4 regions of the Paraburkholderia tropica genome follow, and region 1 is predicted to be linked to each of the others. Evidence: predicted binding sites of a transcription regulator. Region 1 holds the regulator's gene; each other region holds the start of a gene.
The links. The regulator HrcA, encoded in region 1, represses chaperone genes, less so after heat shock. The targets are predictions, from matches to a motif close to TTAGCACTCNNNNNNNNNGAGTGCTAA.

Region 1 (3,463 bases):
GGGTTTGCCGTGCGCGCTCCAGTACTGATGCACCTGCGCGGCCAGCGCGGCGATGTAGGCCGGATGGTCGTGATAGCCGCGCAGCGTGCGGATCTCGGGCTGATTGCGCATGCGCCGCAGTGCAGCAAACGCGGCGTCGAAGGCCGTGGCCGTGGTCGAGGCCGAATACTGCGGATACATTGGCACGAGCAGGATGCGTTCGGCGCCCGCGAGCTTGAGCTGATTGAGCATCGCCGGGATGTCGGGCGTGCCGTAGCGCATCGCGTAATCGACCAGCACCGTGTAGTCGTTGATTTGCAGCAGATGGCGCAGCGCGTCGGTCTGCTTTTGCGTGTGCACGCGCAGCGGCGAGCCCTCGGGCGTCCACACGGCGGCGTACTTTTTCGCCGACGAGCGCCCGCGCAGCGGCAAAATCAGCGCGCGCAGAATGACCTGCCAGATGGGCGCGGGAATCTCGACCACGCGCGGGTCGGAGAGAAACTGCGCGAGATAGCGGCGCACGGCGCGCGGCGTGGGCGCGTCGGGCGTGCCGAGATTGATCAGCAGCACCGCAACACGATGCGCGACAGCGGATTGCAGGGGCCGCTCGAGGTCGAAACGCATAGGCGATCAGGGACGCCGCGCGAGCAGCGCAGCAACGGTTGCACAAGGGATCATTATAGCGGGCGGCTTCGGGTCAGCCAGGCGGCGGGCGGGCCGCGCGTGTGCGGCGGCGTACGTCAGGCAACGCAGCGCAGTTCGCGCCGCAACGTTAGCCATTCGGCTAATGGCGCGGCGCGCCGCTTTCGCCGATCATGGCCGGCAAGCCGCTCAGTTCTGGCTGAGCGTGAGCGAGAGCAGCCGCGCGGTGATGTCCACGATCGGAATCACGCGGTTGTAGGCCATGCGCGTCGGGCCAATCACGCCCAGCGTGCCCACGATCTTGCCGTTCACTTCGTACGGCGCGGTCACCACGCTCATTTCCTCGATCGGCACGAGTTGCGACTCGCCGCCAATGAAGATCTGCACGCCCTGCGCGTGGCTGGAGACGTCCAGCAGTTGCAGCAGGCTGGTCTTCTGGTCGAACACGTCGAACAGCTTGCGCAGGCGCGCCATGTCCGAGGACAGGTCGGCCACTTCGAGCAGGTTGCGCTCGCCCGAGATCAGCACGGTCTCGCCGGTGTCCGACTCCTCGGTGCTCGCGGTCACGGCGGCGTGCATGAGCGTGGTCATGTCGCCGCGCAGCGCGTCGATTTCCTCGCGCAGGCGGCGGCGCACCTCGTCGAACGAGAGGCCCGCGAAATGCGCGTTGATGTAATTGGAGGCTTCGATCAGCTCGGAAGGCGCGAAGTCGCGCTGCGTCGCCATGATGCGGTTCTGCACGTCGCCTTCGGGCGTCACGATAATCAGCAGGATGCGCTTGTCCGACAGGCGCATGAACTCGATCTGCTTGAACACGTGGCTGCGGCGCGGCGTGAGCACCACGCCGGCGAACTGCGAGAGATTCGAGAGCACGCTGGCCGCGGCCGCCACCACCTTCTGCGGCTCGCCGGGGCGCAGCGTGGTTTTCACCGCGCGCGTGAGCGCGTCCTCGTCGCCGGACGGCTCGACGGTGAGCATGGTGTCGACGAACAGGCGGTAGCCGCGCGGCGTGGGCACGCGCCCCGCCGAGGTGTGCGGACTGGACACGAGCCCCAGCTCCTCCAGGTCCGACATCACGTTGCGGATGGTCGCCGGGCTCAGCTCCAGCCCGGAGAATCGCGACAGCGTGCGCGAGCCAACCGGCTGACCTTCGGCGATGTAGCGCTCGATCAGCGTCTTGAGGAGGGTTTGTGCGCGGGGATCTAACATGACTGAAAATTTTAGCCTAATGCCGGGTTCGGGGCGAGTACGCACGCGGGCGCGCGGGCGGCGTGCCGAGCCGGCAGCGGGCCGCCGGCTGGCGGAACCCGCTACGCGGCGTAGCCCCCGAAATGGGTCGCTGTCATCGGCGCGTCACCGGCTTTTGGGAGAAAGGCGCCGCGTTGCGCGGGAAAAGCACCCGCGGGCGCATCGCCCGCGAGGCGGCGTTTTTTCGGCCGCCGCCCCGCCCGTATTGGCTCACAGGTTCCTTTTCGGGACCTGACTATGGTGTAATTGCGGCATGCAGATCCAGAAGATTGAGAGCCAGTTCAAGACGGTTGCGCTCGTCGGGCGCAGCAACACCCAAGGCATCGGCGAGCCGCTGATGGCGCTCGCCCAGACCATTTCGCAACGCGGCTTCGACGTCGTGTTCGAAGCGCAGACCGCCCAGGAAATCGGCGCCACCGGCTATCCGTCGCTCCAGCCCGCCGAAATCGGCGCGCGCGCGGACGTGGCCGTGGTGCTCGGCGGCGACGGCACGATGCTCGGCATCGGCCGCCAGCTCGCGCCCTACCGCACGCCGCTCATCGGCATCAACCATGGGCGGCTCGGCTTTATCACCGACATTCCGTTCTCCGACATGCAGGAGATCGTGCCGCAACTGCTCGCGGGCAGCTTCGAGCGCGAGGAGCGCTCGCTGCTCGAATCGCGCATCACGCGCGACGGCGCTCCGATCTATCAGGCGCTCGCGTTCAACGACGTGGTGGTGAACCGCAGCGGCTTCTCCGGCATGGCCGAGCTGCGCGTGCACGTGGACGGCCGCTTCATGTACAACCAGCGCTCGGACGGCCTGATCGTCGCCACGCCCACGGGCTCCACGGCTTACGCGCTCTCGTCGCAAGGGCCGATTCTGCATCCGCAGCTGCAGGGCATCGTGCTCGTGCCGATCGCGCCGCACGCGCTCTCGAACCGCCCGATCGTGCTGCCCGACGACTGCAAGGTGAGCATCCAGATCGTCGCGGGCCGCGACGTCAACGTGAATTTCGACATGCAGTCGTTCACGGCCGTCGAACTGAACGACGTCATCGAGGTGCGCCGCTCGCGCCATACCGTGCCCTTCCTGCATCCGGTCGGCTATAGCTACTACCGTACGCTGCGCAAGAAGCTGCACTGGAACGAGCATCCGTCGCTGCAGGACGACCCGCAGGACTAAGCGCGCCCAAACCCGCCACAACCCTGTATAAACGGCACGCCAGCCCGACCCAAGACGCCATGCTCCGCCACCTTTCGATACGCGACTTCGTGATCGTCGCCGCGCTCGACCTCGAATTCGACAGCGGTTTTTCCGTGTTCTCCGGCGAGACGGGCGCCGGCAAGTCGATTCTCATCGACGCCCTCGCGCTCACGCTCGGCGCGCGCGCCGACGCGGGCGTCGTGCGCACGGGCGAAAGCCGCGCCGACATCACCGCCGAATTCGACACGCCGCCGCACATTCAGCAATGGCTCGACGAGCAGGCGCTCGCGCTGCCCGACGGCGAGCGCGTCGTCATGCTGCGCCGCGTCGTGGACAGCAACGGCCGCTCGCGCGCCTTCATCAACGGCACGCCCGCCACGCTCGCGCAGTTGCGCGATGTGGGCGAAC
Region 2 (3,463 bases), 240 kb from region 1:
GACGGCGTGAACGTGTACTTATTTCTGGCGCCGGAAAAGAAAAAGCCCCGCACCTGGCAGGGGCGGGGCTGTCGGCGTCACGCTCGCGGGGCGAGCGGCGCAGCTTGATACGCGCGTCAGGCGTAGGCGGCGAGCGCCGTGCGCATCTTCTTCATTGCGCTGGATTCGATCTGGCGGATCCGCTCGGCCGATACGCCGAACTCGTCGGCGAGTTCGTGCAGCGTCGAACCGCCCGAACCGTCGTCGGCCACATTCAGCCAGCGCGCTTCGATGATGCGGCGGCTGCGCGGGTCGAGCGCTTCCAGCGCGCTGGCGATGCCGTCCGACTGCAGACGATCGCGGTCGCGCGCGGCCATCACGGCGGTCGGCTCGCTGTGCGAGTCGGCGAGCCAGGCGATCGGCGCGAAGGATTCCTCGCCGTCGTCGTTCTGGCTTTCCAGCGCGATGTCGGCACCCGACAAGCGCGTTTCCATCTCCACGACTTCCTCGCGCTTCACATTCAGTTCCTGCGCCAGGCCTTCGATTTCCTCCGGCGTGAACGACTGCAGGCCCTGCTTGTGGCTGCGCAGGTTGAAGAACAGCTTGCGCTGCGCCTTGGTGGTGGCGACCTTCACCATGCGCCAGTTGCGCAGGATGTATTCGTGGATTTCGGCCTTGATCCAGTGCATGGCGTACGACACGAGACGTACGTTCTGCTCGGGGTCAAAGCGCTTCACGGCCTTCATCAGACCGATATTGCCTTCCTGGATCAGGTCGGCGTGCGGCAGACCATAGCCGAGGTAATTACGGGCGATCGAGACCACGAGGCGCAGGTGCGACAGCACCATGCGGCGCGCGGACTCCAGATTGTTTTGCTCGCGAAATTCAGTCGCGAATTGACGCTCCTCTTGCGGCGTCAACATCGGGATCCGGTTTACGGCCTGGATGTAGGCGTCGATGTTGCCCAGTTGGCCGGGCAGCAGGGAAGCGTTCGCGAGCGCCAGGGCACCCGAACCCGCGGCCTTGGCCGGCTTGGTGTTCAGCGTACCCGGAAGGGTCATTGCCATTGCGTTGCTCACGTAGCGAACTCCTCAGGAATCTTGCAAAAGTCAGACTGCGACTCCACGTTGGATGTTAGCACTCTGAATCAGCGAGTGCTAATACTTGGAGTCGGTAGGGGCTTCATGGTTCCGTGTTATCTATCGAAATAGTTGTTTCGATAGGTTTCAACAAAATCACGGGAGGCAGACGGGACGGGGTTTCCAGCCCGATGCGGCGCGCGCACACCCGCGAACCGAGGGATAACTCTAGAACGATGACGCCGCGCAAAGCCGGCGCGGCAGAGAATTTGGGGCTGGATAAAAAACTGAATAAGCGGCGCTGACGGACTCAATAATCGGGCCTCGCAGACGCTGTTCCGCGATTGTTTCGCACGGGCTCGTACTGGCTCGCACGGGCAGCCGCGCCCGAATTCTGTTCACGGCAGATATCTGAATGACATCAGAATACGCCGAAAGTGCTGCGATGCGACATTGCGGCGCAGGGCTAGCAGGCTTGAGCGTGCGGCGCGTCACACAACGCCGTCTGCGGATGCAGGAAGCAATCGCGCAGCGTGACGGCTCTTTCTGACGCGCATATGGGGCCGATCCTTTTGATCGCAAGTATCCATGCGTCCAAACCTGGTATAAATTTCAGCGACACGCATGCGTACATCTTCTGTGCGAACCGGCGCGCGTGGCGCGGGCTCGTGCGCAAGGGGCCCGGGTAATGGCGGCAAAAGTAATCGAAGCGATTCGCGGACTGGAGCGCGAGCGGTTTCGCGCGATGGTGGACGGCGACGGCTCGTCGCTGGATCAACTGCTGTCCGACAATGTCTTTTTCGTTCACACGAACGGCAAGCGCGAGACCAAGCAGCAGTTCATCGATGCGATCACGGCGGGGCGCCGGCGCTACCGTCAGATCGAGATCCAGTCGCAGGACGTGCTGCCGGTGGGCAACGAGACCTGCGTGGTGTCGGGGCGCGTGCTGATCGAGATGGAAGCGAACAATGGCGCGCTGCTGTTTCCGATTGCCTACACGGCGATCCAGACGCAGGAGGATGGCCACTGGCGTCTGCTCGCGTGGCAGGCGACGCGTTGCGCGATCGAGTGAGATCCGGTAAGTCCACTCGCCGATCCGCCTGCTAGGGCGTTTCGGGCGCACGCCAGCGGCCCGTTTTGCCGCCGGCGCTCAACGGCGCCGCCTCCAGGTTTGCTGCTTTTCTGCTGCTAACTTTCCGACTATTGATCGCTTCCGGATCGCTTCGTGGCCCGATCAGGCCGCGACGCGACGGTCGACCGTCTGCCACGTTGCGCGGTTGATGGCGCTGATCACCGCGGCGAGTACAGCCTGCGCCGCATCGTCGGCGACGCCCACGCCGTGGCGCAGCGCCTGTCCGCCCACCCGGGCGCCGACGAACACCGCCGTGCCGCCTTGTGCCGTGCGCGCGGTTTCAAACGACGTGATCTCCACGCTTTCTTCCGCAACATCGGCGAACGCTGCCGCGACGGCTTGCGCATGCGCTTCGTCGATCTGCGCTGCCGCGGCAATCGCGACGTCGCGGCCTTCGAAGCGTGCGCGGCCTGCGCCGACCATCGTTGCCGGCCCCTTCGTCTCGAAATATTCGCGTTCGAACAGCGAGCAGATCGCCTCGCCGGTGATTTCCACGCCGGAGGCGTCCGTGACCTTTTGCACGGCGTGGCTGAATTCGATCTGGACGCGGCGCGGCGGCGTGAAGCCCATGCCGCGTTCGAGCAGATACGTCGCGCCGCCCTTGCCCGACTGGCTGTTCACGCGGATCACCGCGTCGTAGCTGCGGCCGAGATCGGCGGGATCGATCGGCAAATAGGGCACTTCCCAGATGGCGTCGGGCTGCTGAAGCGCGAAACCCTTGCGGATCGCGTCTTGATGCGAACCCGAAAACGCCGTGAACACGAGGTCGCCCGCGTACGGATGGCGCGGATGCACGGGCAATTGATTGCAGCGCTCGACCACGCGGCGCACGGCGTCGATGTCCGAAAAATCGAGGCCCGGATCGATGCCCTGCGTGTAGAGATTCATCGCGAGCGTGACGAGATCGACGTTGCCGGTGCGTTCGCCGTTGCCGAAGAGACAGCCTTCGACACGGTCCGCGCCCGCGAGCACGGCCATTTCGGCGGCGGCCACGGCGGTGCCGCGGTCGTTATGCGGATGCACGGAGAGCACGATGCTGTCGCGATACGCGAGGTTGCGGTCCATCCACTCGATCTGGTCGGCGTAGACGTTGGGCATCGCGGCTTCGACGGTCGCCGGGAGATTCACGATCATCTTGTGATCGCGCGTCGGGCGCCACGTCTGGGCGACGGCGTCGCAGACTTCGCGGGCGAACGTGAGCTCGGCCATGCTGAACGTTTCCGGAGAATACTGGTAGGTCCAGTGCGTCTGCGGGCGGGCGTCGGCGTGCTCG
Region 3 (3,463 bases), 130 kb from region 1:
CGCGTAACCTTCGTCGGGTCGACGACACCGGCTTCGACCATGTCGACGTACTCGCCCGTTGCTGCGTTGTAGCCGTAGTTGCCCGAACCTTGAGCAACCGCTGCCACGACGACCGACGCTTCTTCGCCACCGTTCGTGACGATCTGGCGCAGCGGCTCTTCCATCGCGCGCAGGACGATCTTGATACCTGCATCCTGGTCTGCGTTGACGCCCTTCAGGCCCGTCACAGCAACGCGAGCACGGATCAGCGCAACGCCGCCGCCCGGGACGATGCCTTCTTCAACGGCAGCGCGGGTTGCGTGCAGCGCGTCTTCCACGCGTGCCTTCTTTTCCTTCATTTCGACTTCGGTCGCAGCGCCAACCTTGATCACTGCCACGCCGCCTGCCAGCTTGGCAACGCGCTCTTGCAGCTTTTCACGGTCGTAGTCCGACGTCGCTTCTTCGATCTGCGTGCGGATTTGCTTGACGCGCGCTTCGATGCTTGCGGCTTCGCCTGCACCGTCGATGATCGTCGTGTTTTCCTTGCCCACTTCGATGCGCTTCGCTTGACCGAGTTCGTTCAGCGTTGCCTTTTCGAGCGTCAGGCCGGTTTCTTCCGCGACGACTTGACCGCCGGTCAGGATCGCGATGTCTTCCAGCATGGCCTTGCGGCGGTCGCCGAAGCCCGGAGCCTTGACGGCGACGGTCTTCAGGATGCCACGGATGTTGTTGACGACCAGCGTAGCCAGCGCTTCGCCTTCGACGTCTTCAGCGATGATCAGCAGCGGACGGCCAGCCTTCGCGACTTGTTCCAGGATCGGCAGCAGATCGCGGATGTTCGAGATCTTCTTGTCGAACAGCAGGACAAACGGGTTGTCCAGAACGGCGACTTGCTTGTCCGGGTTGTTGATGAAGTACGGCGACAGGTAGCCGCGGTCGAACTGCATACCTTCGACGACTTCGAGTTCGTCCTGCAGCGACTTGCCGTCTTCGACGGTGATGACGCCTTCCTTGCCGACCTTGTCCATCGCTTCAGCGATACGGTCGCCGATCGACGAATCGCTGTTCGCCGAGATCGAGCCGACTTGCGCGATTTCCTTGTTGGTCGTGCAGGGCTTGCTGATCTTGCGCAGTTCTTCGATCGCGGCTGCAACAGCCTTGTCGATGCCGCGCTTCAGGTCCATCGGGTTCATGCCCGATGCGACGTACTTCATGCCTTCGCGAACGATCGATTGCGCGAGGACGGTTGCCGTCGTCGTGCCGTCGCCTGCGTTGTCGCTGGTCTTGGAAGCCACTTCCTTGACCATTTGCGCGCCCATGTTCTGGAGCTTGTCCTTCAGCTCGATTTCCTTCGCGACCGAGACACCGTCCTTGGTGACCGTCGGGCCGCCGAACGAGCGCTCGAGGACGACGTTGCGGCCCTTCGGACCCAGCGTGACCTTCACTGCGTTGGCGAGAATGTTCACGCCTTCAACCATCTTGGAACGGGCGGAATCGCCGAACACGACGTCTTTAGCTGCCATCTTCTAACTCCTTGAATTCTTGATGAATGAGCGGTGGGCTGAGCTTACTTCTGCACCACGGCCATGATGTCTTCTTCGCGCATCACGAGCAGTTCGTTGCCATCGACCTTGACGGTCTGGCCAGCGTACTTGCCGAACAGGACGCGATCGCCGACCTTGACGTCGAGCGCGATCAGGGAGCCCTTGTCGTCGCGCTTGCCCGGGCCCGTGGCCAGGACTTCACCTTGATCCGGCTTTTCTGCCGCTGCGTCCGGGATCACGATGCCCGAAGCGGTCTTGGTTTCTTGATCCAGGCGCTTGACGATCACGCGATCATGCAAAGGACGAAGGTTCATGGATAGATCCTCTCTCTTGATTGGGACTTGAAGAGACTCAAGAAAACCTGGTTGGCGAAGGTGCCAGCCAGAGATATGTGTACACCGAGCGTTGTTAGCACTCTCATGCGGTGAGTGCTAATTATATGGACGGGTAGTGACAAATTCAAGAAGGGGGGCGGATGCGGGATGCAACATAGGCGGGCGCGCACCCGCCAAACTCAAGAAAATCAATGACATAAAGACGTTCACGGCGCGCAGAATGCCGCTTACGCCCCCAAAAACCAGGTGTAAACACCGACGATGGCGCGCCTGCGACGCCGCTCGCCCGCGGCCGGATATGCGCAGTGGATTTCGTGCGGTAGGTAGCAGTGTCGGGCCTGCCCTGCCGCTACGCTGAGGCCGGACACCCTCCCACCCTCTCCTCGTCGCCCGGCCGTGGCCGCTCGAACTCGAATTGTCGGAAGAAAATGATGCTGGAAGATTCGACGCCCGCTCCGGACCTCGCCCATGTCGTGCATCGCAAACTCATCCTGTATTTCAACGGCACCTTCGTCAACAACCGGAATGGCGCGCATGTTCGCGTGACGTCGCTGCTCAATCTGCTGATCAGTTACGGCTGCAAAGTCACCGTCTACAGCTATTCGAACCATGTCGAATGTCCTTGGGGCGACGCCGAGCGCGCGATCTTCAGCAAGCTGTATCCAGGCGTGGCACTCGTGCTTGACCGACGTTCACCCGTGCTGCGCTATTGGGGCAAAGCCAAAAAGAAACTGAGCGGCGTGTTTCCGAACCTCATCCCGCAACTGATCGGCGCGCACCTGCCCACTCTGACGCCGAATTACGATCGGCTCCGAAAGCAGTATCCCGACGCGTTATTCATCGTGAACTACGCCAACGGCCTGCTCGAACTCAACGGCATCGATCCCGAGTGCTGCGTGATCGAAACGCACGACATCGACTTCCTGCAATTCAGCAAGCGTTTCGGGCACGCGCTCACCAGCCGAAGAATCGCCGAAAAATTTCGCAGCGAAACCGGCTTGCTGCAAAGCGCGCTTTCATTACTCTCGATTGCGCGAACGGAGGCCGGCATGTTCCGGTTGTTCTTTCCGCACAAGCCCGTATTCTTTTTGCCGAAATACAGCGTCGCGAGCCATCGCACTACGGCAACACCCCCCGCTGGCCGCGATATCGACCTGCTGTTCATCGGCTCGCGCAATCCGTTCAATGTGGACGGCATACTCCACTTCATCAACGAGCAGCGCGACCTGCTGCAACGTTTTTCTCTCGCGATCGCCGGCGAGGTCAGCATGAATCCCGAAGTGGTCGAAAAGGCATCGGCAATCGGCACTATCCAGCTACTCGGTTTCGTCGACGATCTGGACGCGCTTTACCGGCGCGCGAAAATCGTAATCGCGCCGGTCGATGGAACGGGACTGAAAATCAAGGTGGTCGAGGCGTTGGCGGCCGGCAAACCGGTGTTCGGCTCGCGTCATTCGCTGGAAGGCTTGCCGCCCGGCAGCGAACGCTGTGCCTTTCTGATCGACGCCGCGCAGATCAGTGCGATGCTGTCCGATGCAGCCAGCCTGAATGCGGCGTCCGAGGCCGCGCTCGCTTATTCGCAATCGCAAACGAGCAATGGCGATA
Region 4 (3,463 bases), on a different replicon from region 1:
CTCGCCCGCATTGGTCACGATCTGGCGCAGCGGTTCTTCGAGCGCGCGCAGCACGATCTTCACGCCGGCGGTCTGATCGGGGTTGTTGCCCTGCAGATTGAGAATCGCCTGGCGCACGCGAATCAGCGCCACGCCGCCGCCCGGCACAATGCCCTCTTCCACCGCCGCGCGCGTCGCGTGCAGCGCGTCGTCCACGCGATCCTTCTTTTCCTTCACTTCGATTTCGGTCGCGCCGCCCACCTTGATCACGGCCACGCCGCCCGCGAGTTTCGCCACGCGTTCCTGCAACTTCTCGCGATCGTAATCGGAAGTCGCTTCTTCGATCTGCACGCGAATCTGCTTCACGCGGGCTTCGATCGCCGCCGCTTCGCCCGCGCCATCGATCACCGTCGTGTTCTCCTTGCCGATCTCCACGCGCTTGGCCTGACCGAGTTCGGCAAGCGTGGACTTGTCGAGACCCAAGCCGGTTTCCTCGGCGATCACCTGACCGCCCGTGAGGATCGCGATATCTTCGAGCAGCGCCTTGCGGCGGTCGCCGAAACCCGGTGCCTTCACCGCGACCGTCTTGAGCACGCCGCGAATATTGTTGACGACGAGCGTCGCGAGCGCCTCGCCCTCGATATCTTCCGCGATCAGCAGCAGCGGACGCCCGGCCTTCGCGACCTGTTCGAGCACCGGCAGCAGATCGCGGATATTCGAAATCTTCTTGTCGTGCAGGAGAATGAACGGATTGTCGAGTTCGGCAATCTGCTTGTCGGCGTTGTTGATGAAGTACGGCGAAAGATAGCCGCGATCGAATTGCAGACCTTCGACCACGTCGAGTTCGTCGTCGAGCGACTTGCCGTCTTCCACCGTGATCACGCCTTCCTTGCCGACGCGATCGAGCGCTTCCGCAATGCGCTGGCCGATCGACTCTTCGCCGTTGGCCGAGATGGTCGCGACCTGCGCGATTTCCTTGCTCGTGGTGGTCGGCTTGCTGATCTTCTTCAGCTCCTCGATCGCGGCGCTCACGGCCTTGTCGATGCCGCGTTTCAGATCGAGCGGATTGAGACCGGCCGCCACGTATTTCTGCCCTTCGCGCACGATCGCCTGCGCCAGCACGGTGGCCGTCGTGGTGCCGTCGCCGGCGGCGTCGCTGGTTTTCGACGCGACTTCCTTGACGATCTGCGCGCCGATGTTCTGCACCTTGTCCGCGAGTTCCACTTCCTTCGCCACCGACACGCCGTCCTTCGTCACGACCGGCGAGCCGAAGCTGCGTTCGAGCACGACGTTGCGTCCCTTGGGACCGAGCGTGACCTTCACGGCGTCGGCGAGAATGTTCACGCCTTCGATGAGTTTGCTACGGGCGATGTCGCCGAATACGATGTCTTTCGCTGCCATGATCGATGCTTCCCTCAGGATTGAACGACTGCGACGATGTCTTCTTCGCGCAGCACGAGCAGTTCGTTGCCGTCGACTTTCACGGTCTGACCGGCGTATTTGCCGAACAGCACGCGGTCGCCCACGTTGAGATCGGGCGCGATGCGGCGCCCGTCGTTGTCGCGCCGGCCCGGACCGACGGCAAGCACTTCGCCCTGGTCCGGCTTTTCGGCGGCGCTATCGGGAATCACGATGCCCGACGCGGTTTTGGTTTCCTGATCGAGTCGCTTGACGATCACGCGATCGTGCAATGGGCGCAGGCTCATGGGCGTAGTCCTTTAACGTTATCGGCGATGGGCTGGCACTCGTTCAATGCGAGTGCTGATGGAAAACCGAGTATAGAAAACGCCTTCGCCGCGCTCCAATAATGGATTGGCAATTCGATATCGCGTGAATCCTGCAATCGATATGGCGATGCGTGTGTTGAATCGAAGACGAATCGAAGGCGCGAAAAAAAAGCGAACGGCGCACCGTTCGCTTTAACGAAGTCCTCTCGTTCGGATCGAACGAGGGCCATCCCCAGTTTTACTGCATGTATTGCTCGTTTCCAATCAAGCCGATCTTCGTCGCGCCTTCGCGCTGCGCGGCCGCCAGCACTTCTGCCACGGCGCGATACGGCGCGGCTTTATCCGGCAGCAGATGAATCTCCGATTGATCGGCTTGCGCCGCCACGTCGGCCATATGCCGTTCGAGATCGGCGTGATCCTGAAGATGCGCGCCATTCCAGGCGAGCGCGCCGCTTGCATCGATATCCACCTGCACGACCGGCGGCGGCGCGGCGGGCGGCGGCGGATCGCCCACGGGCAGATTCATTTTCACCGAGTGCATCTGGATCGGAATCGTGATGATCAGCATGATCAACAGCACGAGCATCACGTCGATCAGCGGCGTGGTGTTGATGTCCACCATCACGTCCGGTTCGTCGCCGGAACCCTGGTTCACCTGCATTCCCATAGCTTTTTCCTTCGCTCGCGCTCAACCGCCGCGCGCGGGCGGCTGTGTGATGAACGACACCTTCGTGATACCCGCTCGCTCGCAATCGGTCACCACGCGGCCGATGAACTCGTAGCGCGTGGACTGATCGCCGCGCACATGCACTTCGGGCTGCGGATCGCGCTGCGAGACCGTCTTCAGTTGCGCGAGCAGCGTGGGCGAATCGATACGCCGCTCGTTCCAGAACACGTTGCCGTCCTTGTCGACGGCAATTTCAATCGCGTCCGGTTTAGTCTGCAGCGGACTCACGGTTTCCTTCGGCAATTGCACGGGCACCGTATGCGTGACCACCGGAATCGTGATGAGAAAGATGATCAGCAGGACCAGCATGACGTCGACGAGCGGCGTCGTGTTGATGGTGGCGATCACCTCGTCTTCGCCGCCGTCCTGAGCTACGTTCATGGCCATGATGACTCTCTTCGCGCGCTCAGCCAGCGTTGGCGACGGCGCGCACGTTGCGCTTGCGGCCCGACAGCAGCACCGTATGCAGTTGCGCGCCGAACGTGCGCACGCGCTCCATCAGCGACTTGTTGCGGCGCACGAGGAAGTTGTAGCCGAGCACGGCCGGCACGGCGACCGCGAGGCCGATGGCGGTCATGATGAGCGCCTCGCCCACCGGACCCGCCACTTTGTCGATCGAGGCCTGACCCGCGATGCCGATCGCCGTGAGCGCGTGATAAATGCCCCACACGGTGCCGAACAGGCCGACGAACGGCGCGGTCGAACCGACCGTCGCGAGAAACGCGAGACCGTCCTGCAGGCGATTGCCGACGTTGTTGATCGAGCGGTCGATGCTCACCTGAATCCACGTATTGCGATCCACCTCTTCGAGCAGAACTTCGTCGTGATGCTCGGCGGCGTCGATGCCGGTTTCGGCGATGAAGCGAAACGGCGAGCGTTCGTCGAGTTGCGCCGCGCCTGCCGCGAGCGACGGCGCTTCCCAGAGCTGCTGATCCGCCGACTTCGCGCGGCGATTGGCGCGCGCCTGTTCGACGAACTTGGTGACCATGATGTACCAGCTACCCATCGACATGGCGACCAGCACGAGCAG

Region 2: a site for HrcA is predicted at 1,114-1,140, ahead of rpoH (RNA polymerase sigma factor RpoH). Genes of this name have one in related genera too.
Region 3: a site for HrcA is predicted at 1,932-1,958, ahead of G5S35_RS02965 (co-chaperone GroES). Genes of this name have one in related genera too.
Region 4: a site for HrcA is predicted at 1,718-1,744, ahead of groES (co-chaperone GroES). Genes of this name have one in related genera too.

What each region holds. Positions count from the first base shown of each region.
Region 1 covers NZ_CP049134.1:543,506-546,968, reverse strand. Annotated here, with positions in the region: gene hemH (ferrochelatase) at 1-603, opposite strand, end outside; gene hrcA (heat-inducible transcriptional repressor HrcA) at 811-1,830, opposite strand; gene G5S35_RS02425 (NAD kinase) at 2,123-3,034, shown strand; gene recN (DNA repair protein RecN) at 3,094-3,463, shown strand, end outside.
Region 2 covers NZ_CP049134.1:298,750-302,212, forward strand. Annotated here, with positions in the region: gene rpoH (RNA polymerase sigma factor RpoH) at 117-1,046, opposite strand; gene G5S35_RS01410 (nuclear transport factor 2 family protein) at 1,747-2,130, shown strand; gene leuA (2-isopropylmalate synthase) at 2,293-3,463, opposite strand, start outside.
Region 3 covers NZ_CP049134.1:674,342-677,804, reverse strand. Annotated here, with positions in the region: gene groL (chaperonin GroEL) at 1-1,502, opposite strand, end outside; gene G5S35_RS02965 (co-chaperone GroES) at 1,547-1,837, opposite strand; gene G5S35_RS02960 (glycosyltransferase) at 2,287-3,463, shown strand, end outside.
Region 4 covers NZ_CP049136.1:1,016,364-1,019,826, reverse strand. Annotated here, with positions in the region: gene groL (chaperonin GroEL) at 1-1,380, opposite strand, end outside; gene groES (co-chaperone GroES) at 1,395-1,685, opposite strand; gene G5S35_RS28055 (ExbD/TolR family protein) at 1,945-2,373, opposite strand; gene G5S35_RS28050 (ExbD/TolR family protein) at 2,395-2,820, opposite strand; gene G5S35_RS28045 (MotA/TolQ/ExbB proton channel family protein) at 2,840-3,463, opposite strand, start outside.